Regions from separate parts of the Streptomyces sp. NBC_01515 genome, predicted to be linked through region 4. Evidence: riboswitches for the same ligand, from Rfam matches in the RefSeq annotation. Region 4 holds a riboswitch; each other region holds the start of a gene.
The links. A riboswitch is a leader RNA that binds a small molecule or an ion and turns the genes downstream of it on or off. The one in region 4 is predicted to bind S-adenosylmethionine.
Positions count from the first base shown of each region.

Region 1 (7,470 bases), 2.8 Mb from region 4:
GACGTTGTAGCCGTCGACGACCAGGTGGGCCTGCGGCAGCGCGAGCAACTGGTCAAGGATCGCCGGGTCGTTGTCCGACAACGCCCGTGCCGCGATGTCCTTCGGGGTCATCCGTCCCGGTTCGACCGCGTCGACGGTCTCGGCGGGCCGTACGGAGACCGGCGGCAACGCCAGCTCGCGGCGCAGCCCTTGGGCCGCGTCCAGCACGGTGTCGAGCAGCAGCCGTACCCGCATGTCCTCGACGCTGCGGCCCTCGCGGGCGGCCTTGCGGGTGGCCTCCAGGGCCGCCTCCGCCTCGCCGAGCCGGGCCTTGAGGCGGCGGCTCTCGCTCTCGGCGGCGGACACCTGGACCTGGCTCTCGGCGCGCGCGGTGTCCGTCTCGGCCCGCAGCTTGCGCAGGGCGGCCTCGCCGCGCTTGACGTCGCTGTGGGCGGCGCGCAGCTTGCGGTGCAGCGAGTCCGCTTCCTTCTTCGCCGCGTCCAGCTCGGTGCGCAGCCGCTCGGTGTCGGCCCGGGTCGCGTCCCGCGCCTGCGCCAACTCCTCGCGCAGCCGCTCCAGTTCGGCCCGGCTCTCCTCGTCGGCGCGCTCGGCGTCGGCACGCAGCGCCTCCTCGCCGGCGGCGGTCACGAGCTTCACCCAGCCGGTGGGGCGCAGAACATAGGCCGCGGCCGCCACGTCGAGCGGATCCGCGGCCGGGGGCGGCGAGCCGGAGTCGAGCGCGCCGGCCAGCTCCGACTGGGCCTCTCTCAGCTTCTCCCCGATGCGCTGCCGGAACAGCGGATCGGTCTCCAGCGCGGCGGCCATGGCGTTGCCCGCGAACTTGGCGCGCCGGTTGGGGGCGAAGCGGGCGTACTGTCGTAGCTGCGCGGGCAGTTCGGCGACAGTGAGCCCACCGAAACTGTCCGACACGATCTGTACGACTCGTCTCCGCACGCCGTCGGGCAGCGGACGGTCGAGCACCTCGGCGGCGCCGTCGCCCGGCCCCCCGCCTGAGTTCTCCACCATCCTCACACCCCAATGTCTGTGCGGGGCCTCTCCCTCTCAGGAGCCGGCGCCCGGCCTGTCCACGAGTTCCACCTGGTCCACGGCATTGCACCAGCGGCAGCGCACCGACTCGATGGTCTCACTGACCACCTCGCGCTCCTCCACCTTCGGCTCACCCGCCAGGTCCAGGTGGAGGTACTCCACGACCTTCGACGAACGCGTCACGTCGAAGCGCGTGAGGTTGCCGCAGAGGGTGCAGCGCCACCGCGTGGAGGCAGTCGGCAGGGGAACCGTCATCGTGGCTGTCCGCTTCCTTCTCGTTCCAGTTTCCGTGATCGCCGGTTTCCCCGGCGAGTGTGGCTCGTAACCCTACGGCCTGGCGGGTACTCGCCGCTCGGCCGTCCACAGCGGCGATTCACCCTGTCCCGTTGCGTCCCGTTACGTCATGCTCTGTAGCCATGATCAGCAACTGGGGCTCGGCCCTCGTCAGGACGTTCCGCGGCACCTCGGCGCCCATGACGTACACCCTGATCGGCCTGTGCTGCCTGATCTTCGTCCTCGGCCCGGCCTCGGGCTTCGTCCCGTCCTACGGCACCGGGGACGCGCTGCTCGCCGCACAGCGGGCGTACTTCCGCCACTGGGGCGTGGTCCCGGCCGACCTGTTCGGCAGCCCCGCCCGAGAGGCCCTGACCCCCGTCACGGCCCTCTTCATCCACGGCAGCTGGATCCATCTCCTCGGCAACATGCTCTTCCTCTACGTCTTCGGAGCGATGACCGAGGAACGGCTTGGCCGGGTCGAGTTCACCCTGTTCTACGTGGTCTGCGGCTACCTGGCGCTGCTGGGCTACGCGGTGGCCAACGCCTCCTCCGAGCAGTCGCTGGTCGGCGCGTCCGGGGCGATCTCGGCGGTCCTCGGGGCGTTCCTGTACTTGTTCCCCCGGGCCCGCGTGACGAGCCTCCTCCCCTTCCTCTTCTTCCTGCCGCTGCGCTTCCCCGCGTGGGTCGTCCTGCCGTTCTGGGCGGCCCTGCAGTGGCTGGCGGCGGGGCAGGCGGCGCAGGGGCCGGGGGTGGCGTACCTCGCCCACCTGGTGGGCTTCACGCTGGGGTTCGGCTACGCGTGGGTGAGATTCAGGAAAAAGAAGGGCCCGAAGGGCGGCCTTGGAAGGGCGGTGGTGGGAGACGGGCGGGCGACTAGAGTTGGGCCCGCCCCAGTAACGGTCCCCGAGGGAGAGAACCAGCCGTGATCACCGCGATCGTCCTCATCAAGACCAGCGTGGACCGGATTCCGGAGATCGCCGAGTCGATCGCCGCGCTCGAATCTGTGAGCGAGGTCTTTTCCGTCACCGGTACGTATGACTTGATCGCGATGGTTCGGGTGCGGCAGCACGAGGATCTGGCCGAGGTGATTCCTGGGCGGATCAGCAAGATCCCCGGGGTCGAGGGGACGGATACGCACGTGGCGTTCCGGACGTACTCGCAGCATGACCTTGAGGCCGCGTTCGCCATCGGGTTGGACTCGTGAGGTTGGGCGCCTAGTGGGGTGGGGGCGCGGATCATTTGCGGCTGACCGTGCGTCGTGGCTGGTCGCGCAGTTCCCCGCGCCCCTAGTGGGGTTGCCCTTGAGGCGCGTTGCATCGCACCCCGTTTACGTCAACCGCCACATCACACCGCCGGGACGCAGCGGCCGTTCTCCGTGTGGTAGGTCCACTTGGCGCCCTTGGTCACCAGTTCACGGACTGCGCCTACGAAGCGGTCGACGTGCTCGTCCGGGGTGCCCGCGCCGAAGCTGACGCGGATCGCGTTGAGGGACTTTTCACCCGGGGCCGCTTCGGGGGCGCCGCATTCGCCCTGGGTCTGGGGGGCGGTGCCGAGGAGGGTGCGGACCAGGGGGTGGGCGCAGAAGAGCCCGTCGCGGACTCCGATGCCGTACTCGGCGGAGAGGGCGGCGGCGAAGTGGGAGCTGTTCCAGCCGTCGACCACGAAGGAGATCACGCCCACGCGGGGGGCGTCGTCGCCGAACAACGACAGCACCTTGACCTCCGGGACCTCGGCCAGGCCCGCCCGCACCTTCTCGATCAGGTGCTGCTCGCGGGCGACCAGGGTGTCGAAGCCCGCCTCCGTCAGCGCCTTGCAGGCCGAGGCGATGGAGTAGGCGCCGATGACGTTCGGGGAGCCGGCCTCGTGGCGGGCCGCGCTGTCGTGCCACTCCACGTCCACTCCCCCGTCCTCGCGCCGGGCGACCTTGCGGCTGGCCCCGCCGCCCGCGAGGTAGGGGTCGGCCGCCTGGAGCCAGTCCGCACGGCCTGCCAGGACGCCCGAGCCGAAGGGCGCGTAGAGCTTGTGGCCGGAGAAGGCGATCCAGTCGACGTCGAGGTCCTGGACGGACACCGGGTGGTGCGGGGCGAGTTGGGCGGCGTCCAGGACGATGCGGGCGCCGTGGGCGTGCGCCGCCGCCGCCAGCTCCCGGACCGGCCACAGCTCGCCGGTGACGTTCGAGGCGCCGGTGACGCAGACCAGGGCCGGGCCCTGGGGGTCGCGGGCGGCGAGGGCCCGATCCAGGGTCTCGACGGCCTGGGCCGGGGTGCGCGGGGCGTTGAGGTAGGTGACCCGGGCGTCCCTCCAGGGGAGCAGGGACGCGTGGTGCTCGGTCTCGAAGACGAAGACCTGGCAGTCGGCCGGGAGGGCGGCGGCGAGGAGGTTCAGGGAGTCCGTGGTGGAGCGGGTGAAGATCAGCTGGTCGTCGGGGCGGCAGTCCAGGAACTCCTCGACCGTCGTGCGGGCGTTCTCGAACAGGTCGGTGGAGAGCTGTGAGAGGTAGCCGGCGCCGCGGTGCACGCTGCCGTAGTACGGGGCGTAGGCCGCCACGTCGTCCCAGACGCGCTGGAGGGCGGGGGCGCTGGCCGCGTAGTCGAGCGCCGCGTAGGTGACTTCGCCGCCCGTGACGAGCGGGACGGTGACATCCCGACCGAGAACGGGCAGCGGGGCACAAACGGTCTGAGCGGCGGCAACGGTGGAGACAGACATGGCGAACTCCCGTAAGAGGCAGGCGAATTCACTGCGCGAGCGGGCATGGCTCCAGCGCAGGAAAGGGTGAAAGGGGATGTGCGGAGTGGGGGCTTCGCGCCCTATCGCATTCGCTTGCTCACAGAGAGCTCCCTCGATGACCAGGACCCCTGGTGTCTTTCGAGGGGCCCGCGCTTGCCGCAGACCTCGCTGCCTACGGCCTGGTCTTCACCCGGGGCACCCCGCCACGGACGGAGGGTTGCCGGACAGTCGGCCGGGGCCTCATGACTGTCACTCATGACCTGGTCAGAAAACTTACGCGAGGTGATCGTCGTCCCGCAACCCGTGTCCGGATCGCGGGACGACGACCGCCGTACCGCTATGCGTTGCTGGCGGCAGCCCAGCGCTCCAGCGTCCGCTTGGCCGCGCCCGAGTCGATCGACTCGGCCGCCTTCGCCATCCCGGCCCGGATCCGGTCCGCCAGCGGCCCGTCAGCGGCCTCCAGCGCCACCAGGGCCGCCGCCGAGTTCAGGAGTACCGCGTCCCGTACGGCGCCCGTCTCGCCGTCCAGGAGACGGCGAGCCACGTCCGCGTTGTACTCGGGGTCGGCACCGCGCAGGGCTTCCACGGGGACCAGTTCGAGGCCGACGTCCCGCGGGTCGAAGGACTCCTCGGTGACCTTGCCGTCGCGGACGATCCACACCCGGGAGGTGGACGTGGTCGTCAGCTCGTCGAGGCCGTCGTCGCCGCGGAACACCAGGGAGGAGTTCCCTCGCTCGGCGAAGACGCCCGCGATGATGGGCGCCATCCGCGGGTCCGCGACCCCGACCGCCTGCGCCCGCACCTTGGCGGGGTTGGTCAGCGGGCCCAGCGCGTTGAACACCGTGCGGATGCCCAACTGGCCGCGCGCGGCGCCCGCATGACGCAGGGCGGGGTGGAACTTGACCGCGAAGCAGAAGGTGATCCCGGCCTCCTCGGCGACCTCGGCCACCCGTCGCGGGGTCAGCTCCAGGTTGACGCCGAGTCGCTCCAGGACGTCGGAGGCGCCGGACGCGGAGGACGCGGCCCGGTTGCCGTGCTTGACGACTTTCGCGCCCGTGCCGGCGATCACGATCGAGGACATCGTGGAGATGTTCACCGTCTTCGCGCCGTCGCCACCGGTGCCGACGATGTCCACCGTCTTCCCCGACACCTCGATCACGTTCGCGTGCTCGTACATCGCGCGCACGAGACCCGTGATCTCCTCGACGGTCTCTCCCTTGGCCCGCAACGCCACCACGAACCCGGCGATCTGCGCGTCCGTCGCCTCGCCGCGCATGATCTGGTCCATCGCCCAGAAAGTCGCGTCGGCGTCCTGGTCCTGGCCGTACAGCAGCCCGTTCAGTACCTCGGGCCAGGAACGGGCCGCCGCGGTGTCGCCTCCAGCGGGGGTCACAGCGCTCATACGGCCGCTCCTGAGTGTCGTAGAAACCTGCTTCACAAGACGTGCCCCACCCTATCCAGCGCGGGGCACGGCGAAGGGCCCCGTCCGGTGTTCGGACGGGGCCCTTCGACTGTGGCGTGGCGACGCCTCAGCGATCAGTGGTGGCCGTGGCCGCTCGTGATCTCCTTGTACTCCTCGACGGTGGGCTTGGGGATCTGGGACTCCTCGCCGTAGTACGCCTCGCTCAGCTTGGCGCGCAGCTTCTGGGAGCCCTTCACCTTGCGCTCGACGCCGTTGTCGTCGACGGTCGCACCGATCGCGGCCGGCTCGTACTGCTCGTGCGCGGTGAGCGTGTGCAGCGCGTCCTGGCTGAGCGGCTCGTGGATCTCGACGAACTCACCGTGCGGCAGGCGCTTGATGACGCCCGACTCGCGGCCGTGCAGCACCTTGTCCCGGTCGCGGCGCTGGAGGCCGAGGCAGACCCGCTTGGTGGCGATGAACACGAGCACCGGCACCACGAAGAAGCCGACACGCACCGCCCAGGTGATCGAGTTGATCGACAGGTGGAAGTGCGTGGCCCAGATGTCGTTGCCGCCACCGACGAGCAGGACGAAGTACCACGAGATCCACGCGGCACCGAAGGCCGTACGGGTCGGGACGTTGCGCGGGCGGTCCAGGATGTGGTGCTCGCGCTTGTCGCCGGTGACCCAGGACTCGATGAACGGGTAGACCGCGATCGCGACCAGGACCAGCGGGAAGATGATCAGCGGGATGAACACGCCCAGGACGAGCGTGTGGCCCCAGAAGTTGATCTCCCAGCCCGGCATGAAGCGGATCAGGCCCTCGGAGAAGCCCATGTACCAGTCGGGCTGGGCGCCCGTGGACACCATGTCCGGACGGTACGGGCCCATGGACCAGATCGGGTTGATCGAGGCGATCGCCGAGATGGCCGCGATGACACCGAAGACCAGGAAGAAGAAGCCTCCGGCCTTGGCCATGTAGACCGGCAGCAGCGGCATGCCGACGACGTTGTTGTTCGTCTTTCCGGGGCCCGCGAACTGCGTGTGCTTGTGGTAGAAGACCAGGATCAGGTGGCCGACCACCAGGCCGAGCATGATGCCCGGCAGCAGCAGGATGTGGATCGAGTAGAAGCGGGACACGAAGTCGCCGCCCGGGAACTCGCCGCCGAAGAGGAAGAACGACAGGTACGTGCCGACGATCGGCACGGACAGGACCGCGCCCTCCATGAAGCGCACACCGGTGCCGGAGAGCAGGTCGTCCGGGAGCGAGTAACCGGTGAAGCCGGTGAACATGCCCAGGACGAACAGCAGGAAGCCGAACAGCCAGTTGACCTCACGCGGCTTGCGGAACGCGCCCGTGAAGAACACGCGCATCATGTGCACGAACATGGCGGCGAGGAAGATCAGCGCCGCCCAGTGGTGGATCTGCCGGATCAGCAGACCGCCGCGCACATCGAAGGAGATGTGCATGGTCGAGTTGAACGCCTCCGACATCAGCTGCCCCTGGAGCGGGACATAGCTGCCGTGGTACGTCACCTCGTTCATCGACGGGTGGAAGAACAGCGTCAGATACACACCCGTGAGGATGATGATGATGAAGCTGTAGAGGCAGACCTCGCCCAGCATGAACGACCAGTGGTCGGGGAAGATCTTGCGCATGTTGGACTTGGCCAGGGAGTAGATCCCCAGGCGGCCGTCCGCCCAGTCGGCGATCTTCTCGCCGGCCGGTGCCTTCTCGCGCGAGCGCCCCGGCGCGCCAGCGCCTGATGGGCTCGTGGAGTTGTTCGCCGTAGTACTCATCCGCGCTCCCAGAATGCAGGACCGACGGGCTCCTCGAAGTCGCCGAGCGCCTGGAGGTAGCCCTCGTCGCTCACGCCGATGCGCAGCTGCGGCAGGGCGTGACCGGCCGGGCCGAAGATCACTCGGGCACCGTCGGAGAGGTCGAAGGTGGACTGGTGGCACGGGCACAGCACGTGGTGCGTCTGCTGCTCGTACAGGGAGATCGGGCAGCCCACGTGGGTGCAGATCTTCGAGAAGGCC
Region 1 covers NZ_CP109416.1:3,547,279-3,554,748, forward strand. The annotation lists gene OG407_RS15715 (NYN domain-containing protein) at 1-1,005, opposite strand, end outside; gene OG407_RS15720 (hypothetical protein) at 1,042-1,281, opposite strand; gene OG407_RS15725 (rhomboid family intramembrane serine protease) at 1,443-2,228, shown strand; gene OG407_RS15730 (Lrp/AsnC family transcriptional regulator) at 2,225-2,506, shown strand; gene OG407_RS15735 (aminotransferase class V-fold PLP-dependent enzyme) at 2,647-4,008, opposite strand; SAM riboswitch class IV at 4,174-4,290, opposite strand; gene trpD (anthranilate phosphoribosyltransferase) at 4,367-5,431, opposite strand; gene OG407_RS15745 (cytochrome bc complex cytochrome b subunit) at 5,566-7,230, opposite strand; gene OG407_RS15750 (Rieske 2Fe-2S domain-containing protein) at 7,227-7,470, opposite strand, start outside.
Region 1: it holds a riboswitch for S-adenosylmethionine, as region 4 does, so the genes downstream of both, OG407_RS15735 (aminotransferase class V-fold PLP-dependent enzyme) here and OG407_RS02745 (ABC transporter substrate-binding protein) in region 4, are expected to answer to the same signal.

Region 2 (7,470 bases), 5.7 Mb from region 4:
GATCGGGAACTCGGGGGACACCGTCTCGCGCACCGCCGCGACGATCTCCGCCGCGAACTTCGTACGGGCGACCGCGTCACCGCCGTAGGCGTCCGTACGGCGGTTGGTGCCCGCGTACAGGAACTGGTCGAGGAGATAGCCGTGCGCGCCGTGGAGTTCGACGCCGTCGAAGCCGATCCGCTCAGCGGCAGCCGCCGCCTCGGCGAACGCGCCGATGACGTCGTCCAGGTCCCGCTGCGTCATGGCCGTACCGGTGACCTCGTCGCTGCCGATCCGCAGCCCGGAGGGGCCGACGGCGGGCGCGTCCGCGTACGGCGGCTGGCCCTGTTCGCGGACCATGCCGATGTGCCAGAGCTGCGGCACGATCGTGCCGCCCGCCGCGTGCACGCCCTCGGCGACCTTCGCCCAGCCCGCGAGCTGCTCCGTGCCGTGGAAGCGCGGGATGTCGTCGCTCTGCCCGGCGGACTCGTGGCCGACGTACGTGCCCTCGGTGACGATGAGGCCCACGCCCGCGGCGGCGCGGCGGGCGTAGTAACCGACCACGTCCTCACCGGGGATGCCGCCCGGCGAGAACTGCCGGGTCATCGGCGCCATCACGATCCGGTTCGGGACGGTCAGGCCGTTGAGGGTGATCGGACGGCCGAGGATGTCGGCCGCTCGGGAGGCGGGGGCGGTCGTAGACACGTGTGGGGGCTCCTCGGGACACCAGGCACCGGATATCGGGTACCAGCCGGTATGTGCGTATGCATTGATCATGCGTCAACGACAACCGTCCGGCCAAGACCTTCATTCCGGCCGTCCCGCACCGCGGCCTGTGATCCCGGACACCTGTGACTCCGAACACCGTGACCCCGGACATGCCCGAGGGCGGTACCCCCTGTCGGAACAGGAAGTACCGCCCTCGGTAAGACCGTTGATCAACCCGAAGGGGTCGATCAGAAGTCCATGTCACCGCCCGGCATGCCGCCACCGGCACCCGCGCCGGCACCGGCCTTCTCGGGCTTGTCGGCGATGACCGCCTCGGTGGTGAGGAAGAGCGCGGCGATGGACGCGGCGTTCTGCAGGGCAGAGCGCGTGACCTTCGCCGGGTCGATGATGCCCTCGGCGATCATGTCCACGTACTCACCGGTGGCGGCGTTGAGGCCGTGACCGATGGGCAGGTTGCGGACCTTCTCGACGACGACTCCGCCTTCGAGGCCACCGTTGACGGCGATCTGCTTCAGCGGGGCCTCAAGGGCCAGCTTCACGATCGCGGCACCCGTGGCCTCGTCACCTTCGAGCTCAAGCTTCTCGAAGACGTGGCCCGCCTGGATGAGCGCGACGCCGCCACCGGCGACGATGCCCTCCTCGACGGCCGCCTTCGCGTTGCGAACGGCGTCCTCGATGCGGTGCTTGCGCTCCTTGAGCTCGACCTCGGTGGCCGCGCCAGCCTTGATGACGGCGACGCCACCCGCGAGCTTGGCGAGGCGCTCCTGGAGCTTCTCGCGGTCGTAGTCCGAGTCGCTGTTCTCGATCTCGGCGCGGATCTGGTTGACGCGACCGGCAACCTGGTCCGCCGAGCCCGAGCCGTCGACGATCGTCGTCTCGTCCTTGGTGATGACGACCTTGCGGGCGCGGCCGAGGAGGTCCACGGTCGCGTTCTCCAGCTTGAGGCCGACCTCCTCGGAGATGACCTCGCCGCCCGTGAGGATGGCGATGTCGCCGAGCATGGCCTTGCGACGGTCACCGAAGCCCGGAGCCTTGACGGCGACGGACTTGAAGGTGCCGCGGATCTTGTTGACGACCAGCGTGGACAGGGCCTCGCCCTCGACGTCCTCGGCGATGATCAGCAGCGGCTTGCCCGACTGCATGACCTTCTCCAGGAGCGGGAGCAGGTCCTTGACGTTGGCGATCTTCGAGTTGGCGATCAGGATGTAGGGGTCGTCGAGGACGGCCTCCATACGCTCCATGTCGGTGGCGAAGTACGCCGAGATGTAGCCCTTGTCGAAGCGCATACCCTCGGTGAGCTCCAGCTCCAGACCGAAGGTCTGGGACTCCTCGACGGTGATGACGCCTTCCTTGCCGACCTTGTCCATCGCCTCGGCGATGAGCTCGCCGATCTGGGTGTCGGCGGCGGAGATGGAGGCCGTAGAAGCGATCTGCTCCTTGGTCTCCACGTCCTTGGCCTGCTCCAGCAGGGCACCGGAGACGGCCTCGACGGCCTTCTCGATACCGCGCTTGAGGGCCATCGGGTTGGCGCCCGCGGCTACGTTGCGCAGGCCTTCCTTGACGAGAGCCTGGGCGAGCACGGTCGCGGTGGTCGTACCGTCGCCGGCGACGTCGTCCGTCTTCTTGGCGACTTCCTTGACCAGCTCGGCGCCGATCTTCTCGTACGGGTCCTCCAGCTCGATCTCCTTGGCGATGGAGACACCATCGTTGGTGATCGTGGGGGCTCCCCACTTCTTCTCAAGGACGACGTTGCGGCCCTTGGGGCCGAGGGTGACCTTGACGGCGTCGGCGAGCTGGTTCATACCGCGCTCAAGGCCTCGCCGCGCCTCCTCGTCGAACGCGATGATCTTGGCCATGTGAAGTGGTCCTCCCGGACTGGGGTGGATTGCTCCGGACCGCGCTGGCGCCCGCGACGGACGGCTCGCCTGCCCCGTGGCTCCTTGCGCCACCTGGCCTGCGGGCCTCACCGACCCGATCCTTCGTTATCACTCTCACCTTCAGAGTGCTAACGCCAATGATTAGCACTCGGCATGGTCGAGTGCAAGCGGCTCCCAGGTTCTGGCGCCTTCTCCTCACGGGCGCGCGCGAGGGAAACACCAGGCACACGGGCCCTCCGGGCATGCCGAAGGGCCCGTACCCCAGGAGGTGACCCCCCAGGAGTACGAGCCCTTCGGTGAGGAACGAAGAACGTCGCTGCTGTTCGTCGGCGCGTGCTTCAGGTGGTCGCGAGCCGGACCATGTCCGCCTGCGGCCCCTTCTGACCCTGCGAGATCTCGAAATCGACCCGCTGACCCTCTTCCAGGGTGCGGTAGCCGTCCATCTGAATCGCGCTGTAGTGGACGAAAACATCCGCACCACCGTCGACCGCGATGAAGCCGTACCCCTTCTCCGCGTTGAACCATTTGACGGTGCCCTGAGCCATGCCTAACTCCCCTATTACTGGCCCTTGCACGGACCCGCACTTCGCGGATCCGGGTCAGACCTCACCCCCCACAGGATTGGGGGCGTGCGCCGGAACGCGTCGACCGCGGCCGAATGTATCCGTCCAACTGCCGTCTGCAACAGGTCAATCCGACGAGAATTCCGGGCAGGACCGGTCGGGAATATACGGAGAATTCGTCCGACTTCAGGGCAAGTCGGGCCCGATAAAGGGAACATAAGGCGCAAAATGAATGCACACTTTGGCTACTTCTCATCGCACGCGGAGCGGGTACTCATATGCGTCCGGCATGCGGAGTGGAGCGGGTTCCCCAACTGTACCCCGCTCAACCCTACAGAATTGCCCCCTCCGCTTCTCTCACGGAGGGGGCAATTCGATGAACTCTTGGTAATCGGCGTTACCGAGGGTAATTTCCGGGGACCTCCGGGCCCCCGCTCAGCCGCCGGCGACAGCCGGAATGATCGAGACGCCGACCCCGTCCGGAGTGGCCGTCTCCAGCCCCTGCTCGAACCGCACATCGTCATCATTCACGTACACGTTGACGAACCGCCGCAACTTGCCCTCATCGTCCAGGACGCGAGCGGAGATCCCGGTGTGGTTCTTCTCCAGATCGCTGATGACCTCGGCGAGGGTCGTGCCCTCGGCGGTGACTTCGGCCTGCCCGCCGGTGTACGTGCGCAGGATGGTGGGGATACGGACGGAAACGCTCATGCTCAAGACCTCCGGTCAGGTACGGCTTTTGTCTTTTAGGGGCGCGGGGAACTGCGCGACCAGCCCCCACCGGCCCGCAGACGAACAACGACGCTACGACGCGAGCCCAGCTTCCCTGAACGACTCAAGGCTCGGCCGAATCGTCGCGGTCAGCCCGGTACCGGCAACCGCATCCAGCGTCTTCAGACCATCCCCGGTGTTGAGTACCACCGTGGTCAGCGTGGGATCCAGCAACCCGTTCTCGATCAGCTTCTTCGCCACACCGACGGTCACCCCACCCGCGGTCTCCGCAAAGATCCCCTCGGTCCGCGCCAGCAACTTGATCGCGTCGACGACCTGCTCATCGTTGACGTCCTCCACCGCCCCACCCGTACGCCGGGCGATGTCGAGGACATACGGCCCGTCCGCCGGGTTCCCGATGGCGAGCGACTTGGCGATCGTGTTCGGCTTCTGCGGCCTTACGACGTCATGCCCCGCTTTGTAGGCGACGGAGACCGGCGAACACCCTTCCGCCTGCGCCCCGAAGATCTTGTACGGCTTGTCCTCGACGAGCCCGAGCTTGATCAGCTCCTGCAGCCCCTTGTCGATCTTCGTGAGCTGCGACCCGGAGGCGATGGGAACCACGAGCTGGTCCGGAAGCTGCCAACCGAGCTGCTCGCAGATCTCGTAGGCGAGGGTCTTGGAGCCCTCCGCGTAGTACGGCCGGAGGTTGACGTTGACGAACCCCCAGCCCTCGCCCGCCGGGTCACCGATCAGCTCGGAGCAGAAACGGTTCACGTCGTCGTAGTTGCCCTCGATGCCGACGAGCTCGCCGCCGTAGATCGCGGCCATGACGATCTTGCCCTGCTCCAGGTCGTGCGGGATGAACACGCAGGAACGGAAGCCGGCCCGGGCGGCGGCGGCGCCGACGGCGCCCGCGAGGTTGCCGGTGGAGGAGCAGGAGAGGGTGGTGAAGTCGAAGGCGCGGGCCGCTTCGATGGCCTGCGCCACGACCCGGTCCTTGAAGGAGTGCGTCGGGTTGCCGGAGTCGTCCTTGACGAACAACTTGCCCGCGTCGACGCCCAGTTCGCGGGCGAGGTTGTCGGCCTGGACGAGCTTGGTCCAGCCGGGGTTGATGTTCGGCTTGTCGGCCACGTCGGCGGGGACGGGCAGCAGGGGCGCGTAACGCCAGATGTTCGCGGGGCCCGCTTCGATCTGCTTGCGGAGCTCTTCGGTGTCGTAGGCCGAGAAGTCGTAGGCGATCTCCAGCGGGCCGAAACACTCCTCGCAGGCGAAGAGCGGACCGAGCGGGACGCGGTGGCCGCACTCGCGGCAGGACAGCGCGACGGCGGGGCCGAGATCGACGCTGTTCACGGGGTTCGTGGTGCTTGCAACAGTCTGCGCAGCCATGGAGGCGAGGCCCTTTCCTCATCTTCCTCACGACGCATTTCGCCATGAGACGGATTTGGCACCTTCCCGAGCCGGGAGCCTCGCCACATCAACGTGACAAGACCGGCTGGAGGGTTGCCGGGGCTTCAACGGGCCGTATCCCTCTGCCCCTCTGGATGAGCGGTGTTCAGTTGTGTATGCGGTTGTGTCACTTGCGTGAGCGTTGACGGCCCCCGACATGCGATGGTCATCAGCGTTGTTCAAGACTGTAACCGAAGGCCAGGACAGTTGAGTGAGCCGTCCGAACCGCGAGACGGATCACCTACACAGGGTGATCGCCTCTCGCCGAGAGAACGCAGAGGAGCCGCGCAACGTGCTGAAAGAAGTCGAGCACTGGCTGAGCACCCGCTCCTGGTCCATGACCGACCGGCCGCTCCACAAGATCCTGGCCGCGAAGCACCGCACGGGCCAGTCGGTCTCCGTCGTGCTGCCCGCGCTCAACGAGGAAGCGACGGTCGGCGACATCGTCGCGATCATCCGTCACGACCTCATGCAGCAGGTCCCGCTCGTCGACGAGATCGTCGTCGTCGACTCCGGGTCCACCGACCGCACCTCCGAGGTGGCCGCCGCGGCGGGCGCCCGGGTCGTGCACCGGGACGACATCCTGCCCCGCATCCCCGCCGTGCCCGGCAAGGGCGAGGTGCTGTGGCGCTCGCTGCTGGTCACCAGCGGCGACATCGTCGCCTTCATCGACGCGGACCTGAAGGAGTTCTCCTCCGACTTCGTCACCGGGATCGTGGGCCCGCTGCTCACCGACCCCGGCGTCGACCTCGTCAAGGCGATGTACGACCGCCCGCTCGGCGGCGCGGCCGGCCAGGGCGGACGCGTCACCGAGCTGATGGCCCGCCCGCTGCTGAACATGCACTGGCCGCAGCTGGCCGGTTTCGTGCAGCCGCTCGGCGGCGAGTACGCGGCCCGCCGCTCGCTGCTGGAGCAACTGCCGTTCCCGGTCGGGTACGGCGTCGAGCTGGGCATGCTCGTCGACGCGCTGCACCTGGTGGGGCTGGACGCTCTCGCCCAGGTCGACGTGGGCGTGCGCAAGCACCGCCACCAGGACGGTCAGGCCCTGGGGCGGATGGCCGCGCAGATCTACCGCACGGCTCAGCTGAGGCTGGCCCGAGGGCATCTGATCCGGCCGTCGCTCACCCAGTTCGAGCGGGGTCCGGACGGCTTCGAGCCGCGCACGTACTCCGTGGACACGGAGGAACGGCCGCCGATGGCGGACATCACCGAGTACCAGTCACGCAAGGTCGCATAACCGCACAGTTACAGGCGCTCACGGACGGTCGTATACGGACTCATACAGTCCGCCGACGGCCGTCCGTACGTTTGAGCGTTTCCGGGCCGGGCTAGGTTGTGGCGTATGGCTTCCACGGCTTCTACGGCTTCCACGCCCCCTCGCGGTGCTGCTCAGGTGCTCGTCGCGTCCAACCGCGGCCCGGTCTCGTACGAGGTGGGCGACGACGGTTCGCTGCGCGCCAGGCGGGGTGGCGGCGGGCTGGTGTCCGGGCTGTCGGCGATCGGCCCGGACGCGGGTGCGCTGTGGGTGTGCTCGGCGCTGTCCGACGGCGACCGCGAGGCCGTACGGCGCGGGGTGGGCGAGGACGGCGTACGGATGCTGGACATCCCGGCGGACGTGCACGCCGACGCGTACAACGGCATCGCCAACTCCGTGCTCTGGTTCGTCCACCACATGCTGTACCAGACCCCGCTGGAGCCGGTCTTCGACGCGGAGTTCCGGCGCCAGTGGGCGTCGTACGAGACGTACAACCGGGCGTTCGCGGAGGCGTTGGCCCAGGAGGCGGCGGAGGGTGCCGTCGCGATCGTGCAGGACTACCACCTGTGCCTGGTCCCGGGGATGCTGCGGGAGTTGAGGCCGGACCTGCGCATCGGCCACTTCTCGCACACGCCGTGGGCGCCGGTGGACTACTTCCGGATGCTGCCGGACGACATCCGGGAGCAACTGCTGACGGGCATGCTCGGCGCGGACCGCCTCGGCTTCCTCACCCACCGCTGGGCGGACGCGTTCGCGGCCTGTTGTACGGAGTTCACCGGGGGCGTCGGTGACAGCCTGATCGGTGTCCACGGCCTCGGCGCCGACGCCGACTTCCTGCGCGCCCGCTCGCACGAGCCGGACGTGGAGGAGCGGATCGTGGCCCTCCGCGAGGAGATCGGCGAGGGGC
Region 2 covers NZ_CP109416.1:6,444,123-6,451,592, reverse strand. The annotation lists gene OG407_RS29185 (NADH:flavin oxidoreductase) at 1-684, opposite strand, end outside; gene groL (chaperonin GroEL) at 936-2,564, opposite strand; gene OG407_RS29175 (cold-shock protein) at 2,924-3,130, opposite strand; gene OG407_RS29170 (MoaD/ThiS family protein) at 3,584-3,859, opposite strand; gene thrC (threonine synthase) at 3,953-5,248, opposite strand; SAM riboswitch class I at 5,264-5,410, opposite strand; gene OG407_RS29160 (glucosyl-3-phosphoglycerate synthase) at 5,601-6,545, shown strand; gene OG407_RS29155 (trehalose-6-phosphate synthase) at 6,651-7,470, shown strand, end outside.
Region 2: it holds a riboswitch for S-adenosylmethionine, as region 4 does, so the genes downstream of both, thrC (threonine synthase) here and OG407_RS02745 (ABC transporter substrate-binding protein) in region 4, are expected to answer to the same signal.

Region 3 (7,470 bases), 9.0 Mb from region 4:
AAGTGGTCGGCCTCGTGCGGGCGGGCGGAGAGCTGCACGCGCAGGCCCGCGCGGCCGGTGCTGACGTAGTCGAGGGTGGCGATCGCCTTGGATATGTGGAACGGCTCCGTGTGCGTGGACACCACCGTCGGGACCAGGCCTATGTGGCTGGTGAGCGGTGCGATGCGGGCCGCGACGAGTACGGCGTCGAGGCGGCCGCGGACCTGGTCGGTGCGGCCGTCCAGCTCGCCGTAGTGCGAGGTCTGGAGGCCGAGGCCGTCCTCGAAGGTCACGAAGTCGAGCAGCCCGCGCTCCGCCTCGGCGACCAGGTCGGCCCAGTACGCGGCGGTGAACAGGTCCCGGGGCCGGGCCACCGGCTCGCGCCAGGAGGCCGGGTGCCAGCCGGTGCCGTCGAGGGCGACGGCGAGATGCAGGGGGGTGGAGCTGGTTGGGGACACGGTGGTGCCTTCCTGGAGATCCGTACGAGATCGCCGACCGTTCAGTGACGGATACAGCGGCTGGGGCAACGGGTCAGGAGCAACAGAGCGCGCCGGCCGTGCGCAGCAGGTCGATGTGGGGCCGCGTGGTGAGACGCACATGGACGATGGACGCGCCACACATGTGCTCCACCTCCATGGAATCCGGCTTCATAAGGGGCAACGGCACGGCTATGCCGTTTCTTCCGGATCGGCGGCGGCAATCGGACCGGTGCGCCGGACGAGCGAGAAGACCGTGCGGGCGCGCAGCGTGAAGCCGATCGACTCGTACAGCCGGATCGCGCCGGTGTTGGTGGCCGCGGCGTGCAGGAAGGGGTGCTCGCCGCGTTCCTTGACGCCGGCGGCGACCGCGCGGACCAGGCGGGTGGCCAGGCCCCGGCCGCGGTGGTCGGGGTCGGTGCACACGGCGCTGATCTCGGTCCAGCCGGGCGGGTGGAGGCGTTCGCCGGCCAGCGCGATCAGGCGTCCCTCGTGCCGGATGCCGAGATAAGTGCCCAGTTCGACGGTGCGGGGCAGGTAGGGGCCGGGTTCGGTGCGGGCGACCAGGTCGAGGATCTCGGGTACGTCGTCGGGGCCGAGGCGTACGGCCTCGGGGTCGGGCTCGGCCCGCAGCCCGGTGTCCACGAGTTGGACACCCTGTCCGGAACGGACGATCTCCCAGCCGTCCGGGGTCTCGCTCACCCCGCGCACCGCGGCGGTGCCGCCGGGGCCGACGAGGGTGGCCAGGTCGGCCCAGGCGCGCGGGTCGTCGTTGTCGGTGATGGCGTTGAAGCCGGCCACGTCGACGGGGTAGCGGGCGGCGCGGCCGACGCGCTCGGCGAAGTGGGCGTGCGGGCCGGTGAGCGCGGCCCAGGCCGGGTTGTCCAGGACGTGGGACGTGGACGTGGTGGTTTCGATACTGGCGGTGGAAGACATCGGGTGACGGCTCCAGTACTGGTCGCGCGGGTGGGGACCCCGCCGTGACGTGGCGGGGTCCCCTGGCCGAGAGGGTGGGTCAGGAGTCGCTGAGCGGCAGTCCGGGCGGGTTGACCTCGGACTTGGCGACGGCCTCGTTGGAGAGGTTCCAGGCGGCCAGCCACTTGGCGTACTGGCCGTTCTTGATCAGGTAGTTGATGGCGTCCGCGAGCGGCTTGGCGAGGCCGCTGTTCTTCTTCGCGGTGGCCGCGATCAGGCCCTGGAGGGAGGATCCGGCGCCGGAGTACGTGCCCGCGTTGCGGACGGCCTTCGCCGTGCCCTTGGTCGAGGAGACCTGGTAGGCGACCGAGGGGTTCGGGGCGAGGTAGGCGTCGATCTTCCCGGAGGCCAGCGCGAGGTAGGTGCTGTTGTTGTCCTGGAAGTACTTGACGGTGAGCGCCTTCTTGCCTTCGGCGGCCAGCTTCTTCTTCCACTCCAGGAGGATCCGCTCCTGGTTGGTGCCCGCGCCCACGGCGACGGTCTTGCCGGCGAGGTTCTCGTAACTGCCGCCGAAGTTCCAGGTGTTGCTCGCCTTCACCGCGAAGCCGAGGTTGTCCTCGCGGTAGGAGGCGAACTCGTACTTCGCCTTGCGCTCCTCGGTGTCGGTGACGTTGGAGAAGGCGACGTCGACCTTGCCGCTGTCCAGGCCGATGAAGAGGTTCTCCCAAGTGGAGTTCTTCAGCTCGGGCTTGAGGCCGAGGACGGCGGCGACCAGGCGGGCGATGTCGGTCTCCGAACCGGTGAGGGTCTTCTGGTCCGAACCGACGTAGCCGAGCGGCGGGGAGCCCGCGGGCAGGAAGCCGACGCCGATCTCCAACGTGCCGCTCTTCGCCACGGACTTGGGCAACTCGGCGCTGATCGACTTCACTTCGGCGACCTTGAGTGTCGTCTCCTTGGCGGCGCCGTTGGAGAGAGCCCCCACGGTGACAGTGCCGGAGGCGGCGCTGCCGGACGTGGTGGCCGCGTCGCTGTCGCCGCCGCAGGCCGCGAGACCGCCGGCGAGGGAGGCGAGGACGGTTCCCGCGGTGAGTCCGCGAGTGAGTCTGCTGCGAAGGCTGGGCGTAGACATGGCTGTTCCTAGGCTCGGTGTTGAGGGCTGCTGAAGGTGGAAGTGCGGGGGTTCTGAAGGGGGACGTGCGGGTGGGGCTCAGAGGACCTTGCTGAGGAAGTCCCTGGTCCGTTCGTGCTGTGGCTTGTCGAGGACCTCGTGGGGCGGGCCCTGCTCGACGATCTTCCCGCCGTCGATGAAGACGACCCGGTCGGCGACCTCGCGGGCGAAGCCGATCTCGTGGGTGACGATGACGAGGGTGGTACCGCTGGTCGCCAAGTCCTTGATGACGGCGAGGACTTCGCCGACGAGTTCGGGGTCGAGGGCGGAGGTCGGTTCGTCGAAGAGGATGACGCCGGGGCGCAGGGCGAGGGCGCGTGCGATGGCCACGCGCTGCTGCTGGCCGCCGGAGAGCTGCCTGGGGTAGGCGCCGGTCTTCTCGGCGAGCCCGACGCGGCCGAGCAACTCCCTAGCCAGTTCGAGGGCTTCGGGCTTGCCGAGCCGGCCGGTGGCGACCGGGGCGGCGGCGACGTTGTCGAGGACGGTCAGGTGCGGGAAGAGGTTGAAGTTCTGGAAGACGAACCCGATCCGGCCGCGCTGCGCGAGGATGGCCCGCTCGCTCAACTCCTTGAGCCTGCCGCCCTGTTGCCGCACTCCGATCAGCTCGCCGTTGACGCTGACGTAGCCGATCTCGGGCTTCTCCAGGTGGTTGATGACCCGTAGCAGCGTGGACTTGCCGGAGCCGGACGGGCCGAGGATCACGGTGACCTCGCCGGGCCGCACGGTCAGGTCGACGCCGTCCAGCACCCGGTGGGCGCCGTACCACTTGTGGACGTCGTGCACCTCTACGGCGGCGGGTGTGATGTCCGCCAGCGGTTCGACGGTGTTGGTGGTCATACGGCGGCCTCCCTGCGGATGCGGGCCCGCAGGTCGGTGACACCGGTGCGGAGTTTCTGGATCGGGGTCGGCGGCAGGGAGCGGGTGGCGCCCCGGGCGTAGTGCCGCTCGACGTAGAACTGGATGACGGACACGACGCTGGTGAGGATCAGGTACCAGACGGTGACGACCAGGAGCAGCGGCACGATGTCGCCGGGGTAGGTGGAGCCCATCGTCTGCGCGGAGCCGAACAGGTCGAGCAGCGAGACGTAGAAGACCAGGGAGGTGCTCTTGATCAGGCCGATCAGCTGGTTGACGTAGTTCGGGGTGATGGAGCGCAGCGCCTGTGGGAAGACGATCTTCCTGAACTGGTAGCCCTTGGGGAGGCCGAGGGCGGAGGCCGCCTCGTGCTGGCCCTGGTCGACGGAGAGGATGCCGCCGCGGACCACTTCCGCCGCGTAGGCCGCCTCGTTGAGGCTGAGGCCGACGACGGCGACGGCCATGTCGGTGGCGAGCTTCGACTCGTCGAAGGAGAAGAAGGCGGGGCCGAAGGGGACGCCGATGCTGAGGGTCTGGTACAGGGCGCTGAAGTTGTAGAGGAAGATCAGCACCACGATGAGCGGGATCGAGCGCAGGGCCCATACATAGGTCCAGCTCGCCGCGCGCAGTACCGGGCTCCTCGAGAGCCGGGCCAGGGCGAGCAGGATGCCCCCGAGAAGGCCCAACACGGCGCTCAGCGCGGCTACTTCGAGGGTGATGACGAGTCCGTCGAGGATCGTCGGGCGCAGGAACCAGTAGCCGAAGCGGTCCCACTGGTAGAAGGAGTTGGTGACCAGTCCGTGGATGAACTGGGCGACCAGCACCAGCACGACCAGGGTGACGATCCACCGGCCGGGCCGGCGCAGCGGCTGAACTCGCTGTGCTGTCAGGGGTTTTGACGGTGCGTCGGCGGACGGCGCGGCGGCCAGGGACACGGTGGTGCCCGGGGGTTCAGTCATGGAGGGCTCCGGCGGAAGTCGGACACCCCGGGTCGCGACACCCGGGCGAGGCTGACGCGTCGCACGAGGTGAGGAACACACAGGACCGGGGGCTGGGCGGACAACGGCACACCGCACGGGCGGTGTTCGTCAGGAACGCGGAACGCGAGGGCTGGGAGAAGTCGTCAGCCTCGACAGCGGGCGAAGCCCGGGGCGGTACACGCGGTACACAGTGCGCTGTTGACGCGCAGCAGATCGACGGCACGGTCCGCGACGAGAGGGTTCACACACGGCAGTACGCAGCCCGCGGGGCGGCGCGGCGCCGTCCGGAGAGCTGCGTACATGTCCGTCACCCATCACTGTTGTGGCCCTGGGGGCCTCGCGCTTACCGAAAACGTCATCCGGTCCGGTCGTCACCTGGGGCACCCCACCGCGTGCGAGGGTTGCCGGTCAGCAAGCCAGGGCTTGTCGCTGACGCTCATGACCGTTCTAGGTCGCAAGTTAAGACAATTGTCCGAACGTATGTCAATGGCCGTCCATCAACTGGACGTCACAGAACGCGCTCAGCTGCGGCAAGCTCCCGTTTCGTCCGCCGCGTGGGCCTCCCAGTCCAGGATCTGGACAGCCGCGCCGGCGGCCTCCAGGCCCCGGCAGTGGGCGTGGTGGCGGCGGGCGATGCCGTCGAGGTCGAGGTGGGTGCCGAAGGCCGGGTGGGCGGCCAGACGGCGGGCATAGGCCCACAGGTGGGGGTGGTCGGCGATCCGCTGTACGGCGGCGGCGTCCAGGTGGTTGCGGTGCACGGTGTCGAGTTGGACCAGTGACACCCACAACTCGACGTCGGCGGCGGTGAGTTCGTCACGGATCATGTGCTCGCGGCCGTCCAGCCAGCGGTCCAGCGAACCCAGGGTCTCCAGCAGCCGGGCGACCGCCGCGTCGCGCTCCTCCTGTTCGACACCGGCCGCGCCGGCGCGCTGCGCGGCGTCCTCGATGCCTTCGGCGCACAGCCGCTCGACGGCCTCGATCTCCGACTCGGCACCGCACGGGTACAACTGGGGTCCGCCCGCGCCGAAGTGCCGGGCGAGGTCGCGCATGATGTCGGGGGCGTGGGTGCTGACGATCCGGCCGGACCAGTCGTCGCTGAGCACGGGCGCGGCGGCCGGTCCGGAGTAGCGGTGCGCGCTCGCCTCGTAGAGCGGGCGCAGCGCGGAGTGTCCACCACCCGGACAGTCGGGCACGGCGGACAGGAACACGGCCGGACAGCTCTCGTCGAGGCCGAGCAGGCTGTGGGTGACGGCGATGCGCAGGCCGTCGGCGCAGGCGGTGGACAGATGGAGGCGGTAGCGGCGCGGCACGGCGTAGTGCCCGCTGCGCGCGTCGCGTCCGATCCGGCCCCGGAACACGGGGGCGGAACGGGGTGCGGGGATGGCGGCGAGAGGCGTGCTGGACATGGGACTCCCCGGGTACGGGCGCGTGGACGTACGCGCGGCGGAAGCGTCGTCGAGCGGAGGACGGGGGCTCAGCGCGGGGGGTTCAGCGCGCTGCAGACCCGCAGCAGGTCGATGTGACGGCGGGAGGTCAGAAGAGGCGAACGGTCCACGCGGCTGGTGGTGACCGGCTCAAGGCGCCCCATTGTTTCCCTACCTGTTCACTAGGATTCCCTACTGGAGTGTCGATCCGCCGTCGCCCGGGGTCAAGAGGGCGTCCACGGGTCGGTCACCGATGCCCAACCCGTGGACGCGCCTGGCCGCTACTTCGCGTACATCAGGGTGCCGAAGCCGAGCTGGTCGTAGCCGCCGCTGGTGGAGCCGTAGTCACCCCCTCCGCCCTCGGGAGCGACCGAGTAGGCCATCGCGGAGATGTACTTGTCGTCGAGGTACAGGCGCCGGTTGTAGTGGTAGTGGAGCATCGCCCACACCGGGCGGACCTGGCCCCGGGAGCCGGAGGCGATGACGGTCTGCTCGCTGTAGGAACAGGTCTGGCCGGTCCCCCAGCTGTAGGTGGTGTAGGGCACGTCGCTGCCGAGGTTGTACTTCGCGACGTACTGGGCGGCCTTCATGAACCGTCGGCTGTCGTACGAGTACAGGTCGTCGCCCTGGTTCCAGGCCATCTCGCAGATCGCGCCCAGCTGGCCCATGCCCATCATGGTGTGGCCCTGGTCGCGGCCGGACTCCTGCCACTGGCCCAGCGCGTAGCCGTCCGGGTCGGTGTAGAGGAACGGCACCGCGTGCGCGATGGAGCCGTTGCCCGCACCGGACTTGAAGTACGTGACGGCCTGGTCGTACTTGGCGCCGTCGTCGCAGAGGATGCCGATGGCCATGATCGAGGCCATGGTGCACAGGTCCCAGTTGGCCCAGTAGTTGGTGATGCACGCGCCGTTGTGGACGGTCAGGAAGCTGTTGTTGATCGGGTAGAAGACGTCGACCATCATCTGCTGGAACGCGGCGAGGTCGAACGCGTCGTAGTCCCGCATGAGTTCGGCCGCGTTGGCGAACTCCCAGCCGTAGATGCCGGCGGCGAGGAACCGGTCGGCGTTGCCGGTGACCGTGGTCAGCTTCGACGACCAGGCGTTGAGGATCTTCGCTGCGCACGCGGCGTTCGCCTCGGTGCCGCCGACCCGCCAGCGCAGGGCGTTCTGGTAGGCGGCGGCGATGTCGTTGTACAGCGTGCCGTAGTTCTCGCCGGTGCCGCCTCGGATGATCGTCGCCTGGGGGTTGGGGGTCCAGGTCGACTGCGAGTGCGAGTTGGCGGTCAGCCTGTTCCAGCCGGACAGCCAGGGGTCGGTGCCCGCCGCGGCCTTGACCTTCGCCCGGTTGATGTCTCCGGCGTTGTGCAGCATGCCGGGGTGGGTGAACGTGGCCGGGGCCGCGTGCGCGGTCGGGGCCACCGTGGCGCCGCCGAGGGCGACGGCTGCGGTGAGCCCACCGGCGGTCTTCAGAAGACCGCGGCGGCTCAACTCTGTTCTGCGGAAGTGCTCGTGGGGGGACGTGCGGCTCATTGCGGTGCATCTCCAATCCATGACGGATCAGGTGGGCGTGATGCTCACCTCGTCGAACTCGGTGGTGCAGCGGACCAGTTGGCTGCGCGAGCAGACCACCAGCCCGACGTAGTAGGGGGCGTCACCGAAGCCGGGGATCTCTCC
Region 3 covers NZ_CP109416.1:9,754,520-9,761,989, reverse strand. The annotation lists gene OG407_RS43170 (LLM class flavin-dependent oxidoreductase) at 1-437, opposite strand, end outside; gene OG407_RS43165 (putative leader peptide) at 511-600, opposite strand; gene OG407_RS43160 (GNAT family N-acetyltransferase) at 648-1,391, opposite strand; gene OG407_RS43155 (ABC transporter substrate-binding protein) at 1,471-2,499, opposite strand; gene OG407_RS43150 (amino acid ABC transporter ATP-binding protein) at 2,578-3,375, opposite strand; gene OG407_RS43145 (amino acid ABC transporter permease) at 3,372-4,352, opposite strand; SAM riboswitch class IV at 4,708-4,817, opposite strand; gene OG407_RS43140 (glutathione S-transferase C-terminal domain-containing protein) at 4,895-5,779, opposite strand; gene OG407_RS43135 (putative leader peptide) at 5,848-5,961, opposite strand; gene OG407_RS43130 (alginate lyase family protein) at 6,079-7,326, opposite strand; gene OG407_RS43125 (alginate lyase family protein) at 7,354-7,470, opposite strand, start outside.
Region 3: it holds a riboswitch for S-adenosylmethionine, as region 4 does, so the genes downstream of both, OG407_RS43145 (amino acid ABC transporter permease) here and OG407_RS02745 (ABC transporter substrate-binding protein) in region 4, are expected to answer to the same signal.

Region 4 (7,470 bases):
GGTCGTTGTGGCCGTCGATGACGGGCGTGCTGTTCAGTACCTCTTCGACAAGATCGTCCACGGTGTCGGTCATGCGCTTGCGACTCCTTCGCCAAGGGTGTGCCGGCGGCGGCTCTGTCGTACCGGGTCGGCGACGGGCAGGGAGGCGACCAGCCGCCGGGTGTAGTCGTCCTGTGGACTGCCCAGCACCTGCGCGGTGGAACCGGACGCGGCGATCCGGCCGCGGTGCAGCACGACGACACGGTCGGCGACCTGTTCCACGACCGCGAGGTCATGGCTGATGAACAGCGCCGCGAAGCCCAACTCCCGCTGGAGTTCGGCGAAGAGGTCGAGCACCTTCGCCTGGACGGACACGTCGAGAGCCGAGGTGGGTTCGTCCGCGACGAGCAGCGGGGGCCGCAGGGCGAGCGCCCGGGCCAGGGCGGCACGCTGTCGCTGGCCGCCACTGAGTTCGTGGGGGTAGCGGTCGCCGTAACTGCTGGGCAGATGGACAGAGTTCAGGAGCGCCTCGGCCTCGGCGCGGATGGCCGCGGCCCCGAGTTCACGCCGATGGACGGTCAGCGGTTCGGCGATGCTGTCGCCGACAGTCAGCAGCGGATTGAAGCTGGCCGCCGGATCCTGGAAGACGTAGCCGATGTGACCGGCCCGGCCGCGCGTTCGCCGTCTCGCCGCCAACGGCTCGCCGAACACGGTGAGTTCACCGCCGGTCGACGCCGTCAGACCGGCGACCGCCCGGCCGATGGTGGTCTTGCCGCTGCCGCTCTCCCCCACCAGGCCGAGCACCTCGCCCGGCCGGATCTCGAAGCTCACGTCGTCGACCGCCCGGAAGCCCTTCCTCCCGAGCCGCCCCGGGTAGTCCACGACCAGACCGGCGGCCCGTACGACCGGCCGCTCGTCGTCCCTCGCGGAGGCCGGGGCACGGCTCTGCTCGCCGAAGACCGGTACGGCGGCGAGGAGTTCGCGGGTGTACGGGTGGGCGGGCGCCGCGAACAGCTCGCGGACCGGGGCCTGTTCGACGATCTCGCCCTCGCTCATCACGGCCACCCGGTCCGCGAGGTCGGCGACGACGCCCATGTTGTGGGTGATGAGGAGCACGGCGGTGCCGAAGTCGGTGCGGCACCGGTGCAGGAGTTCCAGGATCTCCGCCTGGACGGTGACGTCCAGGGCCGTGGTGGGCTCGTCGGCCACGATGAGCCGGGTGCCCAGGGCGAGGGCCATGGCGATGACGGCGCGTTGCTTCTGGCCGCCGGACAGTTGGTGGGGGTAGTGGTGCACGCGGGTGGCGGGGTCGGGGATGCCGACCTTGTCGAGCCATTCGACGGCCAGGGCCCGGAGTTGGGCCTTGCTGCCTCCGTGTCCGTGGGCGCGCAGGCCTTCGGTGAGCTGCCAGCCGATGGTGAAGACCGGGTTCAGCGCGGTGGACGGTTCCTGGAAGACCATCGCCGCGTGGGTGCCGCGCAGGGCGCGCAGTCGGGCGGGGGACGCGGTGAGGACGTCCTCGGAGGGGTCGGCGGTGCCGTCGCCGAGCAGCACCAGGCCGCGGGCGGTCGCGGTGGCGGGCAGCAGTCCCAGGACCGACCTGGCGGTGACGGTCTTGCCGCTGCCGCTCTCGCCGACCAGGGCCAGCACCTCGCCCGGACCGACGGACAGGCTCACGCCTTTCACCGCGGGGGCCGCGCCGGCGTCGGTGGCGAAGGTGACGTGCAGGTCCTCGATGCGCAGGAGGTCAGTCATCGTCCGCGCCTCCGTCCGTTACGGTGCCGGTCGGCTTCGCCGTCGTACCCCCGCGCCGTCGCAGTCGCGGATCGGCCAGGTCGGTGAGGCTCTCGCCGAGCAGGGTGGTGCCGAGCACGGTGAGCACGATGGCCAGGCCCGGCGGGATCGCGGTCCACCAGAGACCCGAAGTGACGTCCTCCACCGAGCGGTTGAGGTCGTAACCCCATTCGGCGGCCGAGTTGGGCTCGATGCCGAAGCCGAGGAAGCCGAGCCCGGCGAGGGTGAGGATGGCCTCGGAGGCGTTGATGGTGAAGATGAGCGGGAGGGTGCGGACCGAGTTGCGCAGCACGTGCCGGAACATGATCCGCCAGGCGCCGGTGCCGATCACCCGGGCCGCGTCGACGAAGGGTTCCGCCTTCACCCGGATCACCTCGGCCCGTACGACACGGAAGTACTGCGGCACGAACGCGACGGCGACCGAGCAGGCCGCCGCGCCGAGGCCGCCGACGAGGCTGGACTGTCCGCCGCTGATCACGATCGACATGACGATGGCGAGCAGCAGCGGCGGGAACGCGTAGAGCGCGTCGGCCAGCCCCACCAGCAGCCGGTCGAGGCGACCGCCGAGATAGCCGGAGGCCAGCCCCAGCACGGTGCCGGGGACCACCGAGAGCAGCAGCGCCGCGAGGATGATCTCCAGCGCGGTCCTGGCACCCCACACCGTGCGGGACAGCACGTCGTACCCGGCGATGGTGGTGCCCAACGGATGGGCGCCGGAGGGGTGTTGCTGCGACCCGAACAGCCGCCCTCCGTGCTGGAGTTGGGCGTATCCGTACGGGGCGAGCAGCGGTCCGAGGAGGGCAGCGAGGACGAACAGCACGGTGAGTACGGCACCGGTGAGGAGCATGGCGCGCTGCACCCTGCCGCCGGTGCGCAGCCGGGCGCGAAGGCGGACCGGCAGCAACGCGGGCCGTCGCACGAGGAGTTGGGACACGGCTCAGTACCTCACTCGGGGATCGATGAGGGCCGCGACGACATCGACGAGGAAGTTCGTGAGCGCCACGACGACGGCGAACAGCGCCACGATCCCTTGCACCGCCGGGAAGTCACGCACCGTCAGATAGTGCGCGAGTTCGTAGCCGAGGCCCTTCCACTCGAAGGTGGTCTCCGTCAGCACCGCCCCGCCGAGCAGTCCGGCGACCTGGAGTCCCAGGACGGTGACGACGGGGATCAGGGCGGGCCGGGTGGCGTGCCGGGTGACCAGGCGGAACGGCGCGACGCCCCGGGAGCGGGCGGCCTCGACGTAGTCGGCGCCGAGGGTGCCGATCAGGTTCGTGCGGACCAGCCGCAGCAGGATGCCGGCGACGAGCAGGCCCAGTGCCACGCCCGGCAGTACGGCGTGCTTCAACACATCGGCTACGGCCGCCCCGTCGCCGCTGCGGAGGGCGTCGACGAGGTAGAAGCCGGTGGTGCTGGTCTGGTTCTGCAGGAAGAGCTGGACGTCGGTGCTCGCCCGGCCGGACGCGGGCAGCCAGCCGAGCCGGATCGCGAACACGAGCTTCAGCAGCAGGCCCACGAAGAACACGGGGGTGGCGTAGGTGAGGACGGCGAACAGGCGCAGTGCCGCGTCGGGCGCGCGGTCCCGGTACGAGGCCGCGACCATGCCCAGGGGCACGCCTACGGCGAGGGCCACGAGGAGGGCGTAGAAGGCGAGTTCGACGGTGGCGGCGCCGTAGGTGCCCAGGACGTGGGTGACCGGTTCGTTGTCGGTGACGGTGCGGCCGAAGTCGCCGGTCGCCAGGGACTTCAGGTAGTCCAGGTACTGGGTGAGCAACGGCCGGTCGTAGCCCGCCTGGTGGAGTTTCGCGTGGAGCTGGTCCGGGGTGAGCCGGTCGCCGAAGGCGGCGCTGATCGGGTCGCCGGTGGCCCGCATCAGGAAGAAGACCAGGCTGACCAGGATGAACACGGTCGGGATGATGAGGAGGAAGCGGACCAGCAGGTAGCGGGCGAGTCCGTACCCGGCGGCGCCGTCGGCGGGGCTGCCGACGGCGCCGGGGGTCGTCTCCTGGGTCAGGGCGCTCACTTCTTCGCGAGTCCTGCCCAGCGGAAGGTGTACGCGCTGGTCAACGCGTCCGGCACACCGCTGACATCGGTACGGGTGACGATCGCCGTGGACCCCTGGAGCAGGGGCAGCAACGGCACCTGCGCGGCGGCCTTGTCCTGCGCCTGCTTGAGGAGTTCGGTCCGCTTCCCCGCGTCGGTCTCCGTCTCCTCCTTCTTGATCAGCTCGCGTACGGCCGGGTCGTCGTAGTCGTTGGCGACCCAGCTGTTGGCCGAGTAGAAGGGCGAGAGGTAGTTGTCGGCGTCCAAGTAGTCGGCGTACCAGCCGAGTTGGTAGAGCGGGTAGAGGTGCTTGATGCGGTCCTTGCCGTACTGGGTCCATTCGGTGGACTGCAGGTTCACCTTGAACAGGCCGGTGGCTTCCAGCTGGGTCTTGACGAGCGCGTACTCGTCGGCCGAGGAGGAGCCGTAATGGTCGCTGTTGTACTGCAGGTTGAGGGTGACCGGGGTGGTCACCTTCGCCGCCTTCAGCCGTGCGGCGGCAGCCGCCTTGTCCGGGCCGCCCTTCTTGTCGCCGTAGAGCGACTTGAAGGAGTCGGTGGCGCCGGTGAGTCCGTCGGGCACCGAGCTGTAGAGCGGCTGGTAGCTGTTCTTGTAGACCTGCTGGGCGAGTTGGGCCCGGTCGACGGAGTCGGCGACGGCCTGGCGGACGGCGAGCGCCTTGGCCTTGTCCGCGCTCTTGGTCCTGGTGCCGTAGGGCTGGGTCTGGAAGTCGAAGACGATGTAGCGGATGCCGTTGCCGGAACCGGTGTGGACCTTGATGTCCTTCTTCTTCGCCAGGTCGTCGAGGTCGGCGGTGGTGAGCGTGCGGTACACGGCGTCGACGGTGCCCTGCTGGACGTCGAGCTTCAGGTTGCTGGCGTCGGTGTAGTACTTGAGCTGGACGTTCTTGGTCTTCGGGGTGCCCAACTGGCCGCCGTAGGAGCCGTTTTCGGCGAAGGAGACCAGGGAGTTCTTGTCGTAGCTCGTGACGCCGTACGGCCCGTTCCACGGCTTGGCCGCGACGATGGCCTTGTCGTCGAGGATCTTGTCCGCGGGGAAGGTCTGCTCGTCGACGATGTAGCCGGCCGCGGTGGACAACACCTGAGGAAACAGCGTGTCGTTGGCGGACTTGAGGGTGAAGACGACCGTGGTCGGTGCGGGGGCGGCGACGGAGGCGAGGTTGTACAGGAGTGAGGAGGGGCCGTTCTCGTCGGCGATCTTCAGGGTGCGGTCGAAGCTGAACTTCACATCGGAGGAGGTGAGTTGATGACCGTTCGCGAACTTCAAGCCCTTCCGCAGCGTCACCGTGTACTCCTTGGGCCCCGTCAGCTCGATGCCGGCGGCCAGGTCCGGGGAGACCTCCGTGGCGCCGTTCTTCACGCTGAGGAGGGTGGCGTAGACCTCGCTCTCGATGGTGCCGGAACCGGCGTCCCAGGCGCCCGCCGGGTCGAGGCTGGTCACCTGGTCCGTGGTGCCGACGGTGATCGTCGAACCGCCGGAAGCAGTGGCGGTCTTGCTGCTCGTGCAGCCGGTGAGGGCGACCAGGAACGCCGTGCCGAGGGATACGGCGCCGAGGGATCGGAACGGTCTGACGGTGCTGGGCTGCTGTGCCATGGCTGGTCTCTGTCTCCGCATGGGTGGGTGCGCGAAGGGGCGGCGGCAGGCAGGACATGCCGACGCGCGCGTTCGCGTGAAGGGTGAGAGTGACGGGTGTGGTGCGGGTGACGGGTGTGGTGCGGGTCAGCTGTGACAGAGACAGCTGGAGACCAGCAGCAGATCCACATGACGCCGGGAGCACAGCACGAGGCTGGTCGCCACGTCGTCCTCCTAGGGGTGTCGCCGGCAACTGGGGCCGGTGGGAGCGCACTTGCAGAACAGGAACATCCGCCGAGCCGCCATCTGGGGCACCCCACTGCGTCGAGGGTTGCCGTCCGGCCAGCCAGGGCTTGATCACCGGAACTCGTAGCTCGCGCTCACCGTAGATCGACTGTTCTCCCGGCGTCAAGACGTCCCCGGGCCCCGCACCGGTGCGAGCGGAAAGTGCTCACCGCCGCGGGAGGTGCTGGAGCCGATCGAGCTGGTGGAGAAGGGAGTTGAGCGATTCCCGCGGTCCGTCCCCGGCGGTGTCGAGGGTGATGTGTTCACGGTTCCAGGGTTCGTAGTCCCGCCGACGCACCTCCTCCCAGTCCGGAAGCGGCAGATCGGGAAGGTCGACCGCCCGGGACGCCACCCGGTGCCGATGCTCGGCCGGATCCGAGCAGATCACTTCCACCTCTACGACCGGAACGCCCGCCCGGGTCCCCGCGTCGCGCCAGCTGTCGCGGGTGACGGCCAGCGGATTGACGGACTCAGCGATCACGGTGAGCCCCTGCCGGAGGTGTTCCTCGGCCAGGGCGTACCCGACGACGTAGCCGGCCGGCCCGACAGGGTGCCGCGCCAGGCCGGAGCGGACGAGTGCCTGCTCGATGGTGTCGACGCGCAGGTGCACCGCGCCGATGCGTGCGGCCAGGCGTCGGGACAGTGTGGTCTTCCCGGTGCCGGGAAGTCCGCCGACGACGATGAGGACGGTGTTCGACGGCATGCCGAATCAGCGCAGCCGGGGCAGGAGTTGCTCGCCGACGCGGATGATCTCCTGTTTGTAGGGGGTGTCGGAGAGGACGAAGTGGGTGATGCCGAGCTTGCGGTAGTCGTCCAGCGCGGTGGCGACGTCGGCGGCGGAGCCGACCAGCCAGGTCGTCGCCGCTCCCCCGCCGCCGAACCTGCCCGGCGTGGTGTAGAGGCAGGTGTCGAGCACCTCGCCCCGGGCGGCGAGGTCGTAGAGCCGCTGCTGTCCGACGGCCGCCTTGCGGTTCCCCGTCCAGGTCAGCTCGTCACCTGGGCCGGCCGCCATCCGCGCGACCCGCTCCTCGGCGGCCCGCCACGCCTCCTCCGTGGTGTCACGCACCACGGTGGTGATCCGCAGCCCGAACTCCAGCGGCGCGTGCCGACGGCCGACCTGCTCGCTCAACTCCTTGAGCCGGTCGATGCGTTCGGCGAGCCCGGCGAGGGGTTCGCCCCAGAAGAGCTGTACGTCCGCCTCCGCCGCCGACACCCGCTCGGCGGCCTCGGACGCGCCGCCGAGGTAGAGCGTCGGATGCGCTCTGCCGACCGTCGTCCAGGGGCGGGGCGCGACCGTGGAACCGCTCACTTGGAAGTGTGCACCGTCGAACGTCACGTCGTCCTCGGTCCACAGCCGCCGCACGAGACTCATGAACTCCTGGGTGCGCGCGTACCGTTGGGCGGGATCGCTGTGGGTGTCGCCGTAGGCGGCCAGGTTGTCGAGTCCGCTGACGATGTTGACCAGGACCCGGCCGCGGCTGAGCTGGTCCAGGGTCGCCGCCGCGGCGGCGAAGTGGCCCGGCTGCCAGTAGCCGGGGCGAACGGCGATCAAGGGCTTGAAGGTGGTGGTCCGGGCGGCCAGCGCGGTGGCGACGGTGAAGGTGTCGGGCCGCCCCCACCCGGTGCCCAGGAGCGCACCGCCCCACCCGTGTCGCTCCGCGGTGCGGGCGAGGTCGGTGGAGTACTCGATGGACCCCCAGCCGTCCGTCGTGTCGTCGCCGCGGTGACCCGGCTCGACGGTGTTGGGGATGTACCAGAGGAATTCCAGGCTCATGG
Region 4 covers NZ_CP109416.1:711,028-718,497, forward strand. The annotation lists gene OG407_RS02725 (dipeptidase) at 1-73, opposite strand, end outside; gene OG407_RS02730 (dipeptide ABC transporter ATP-binding protein) at 70-1,734, opposite strand; gene OG407_RS02735 (ABC transporter permease) at 1,727-2,707, opposite strand; gene OG407_RS02740 (ABC transporter permease) at 2,711-3,796, opposite strand; gene OG407_RS02745 (ABC transporter substrate-binding protein) at 3,793-5,430, opposite strand; SAM riboswitch class IV at 5,675-5,784, opposite strand; gene OG407_RS02750 (AAA family ATPase) at 5,861-6,397, opposite strand; gene OG407_RS02755 (LLM class flavin-dependent oxidoreductase) at 6,404-7,468, opposite strand.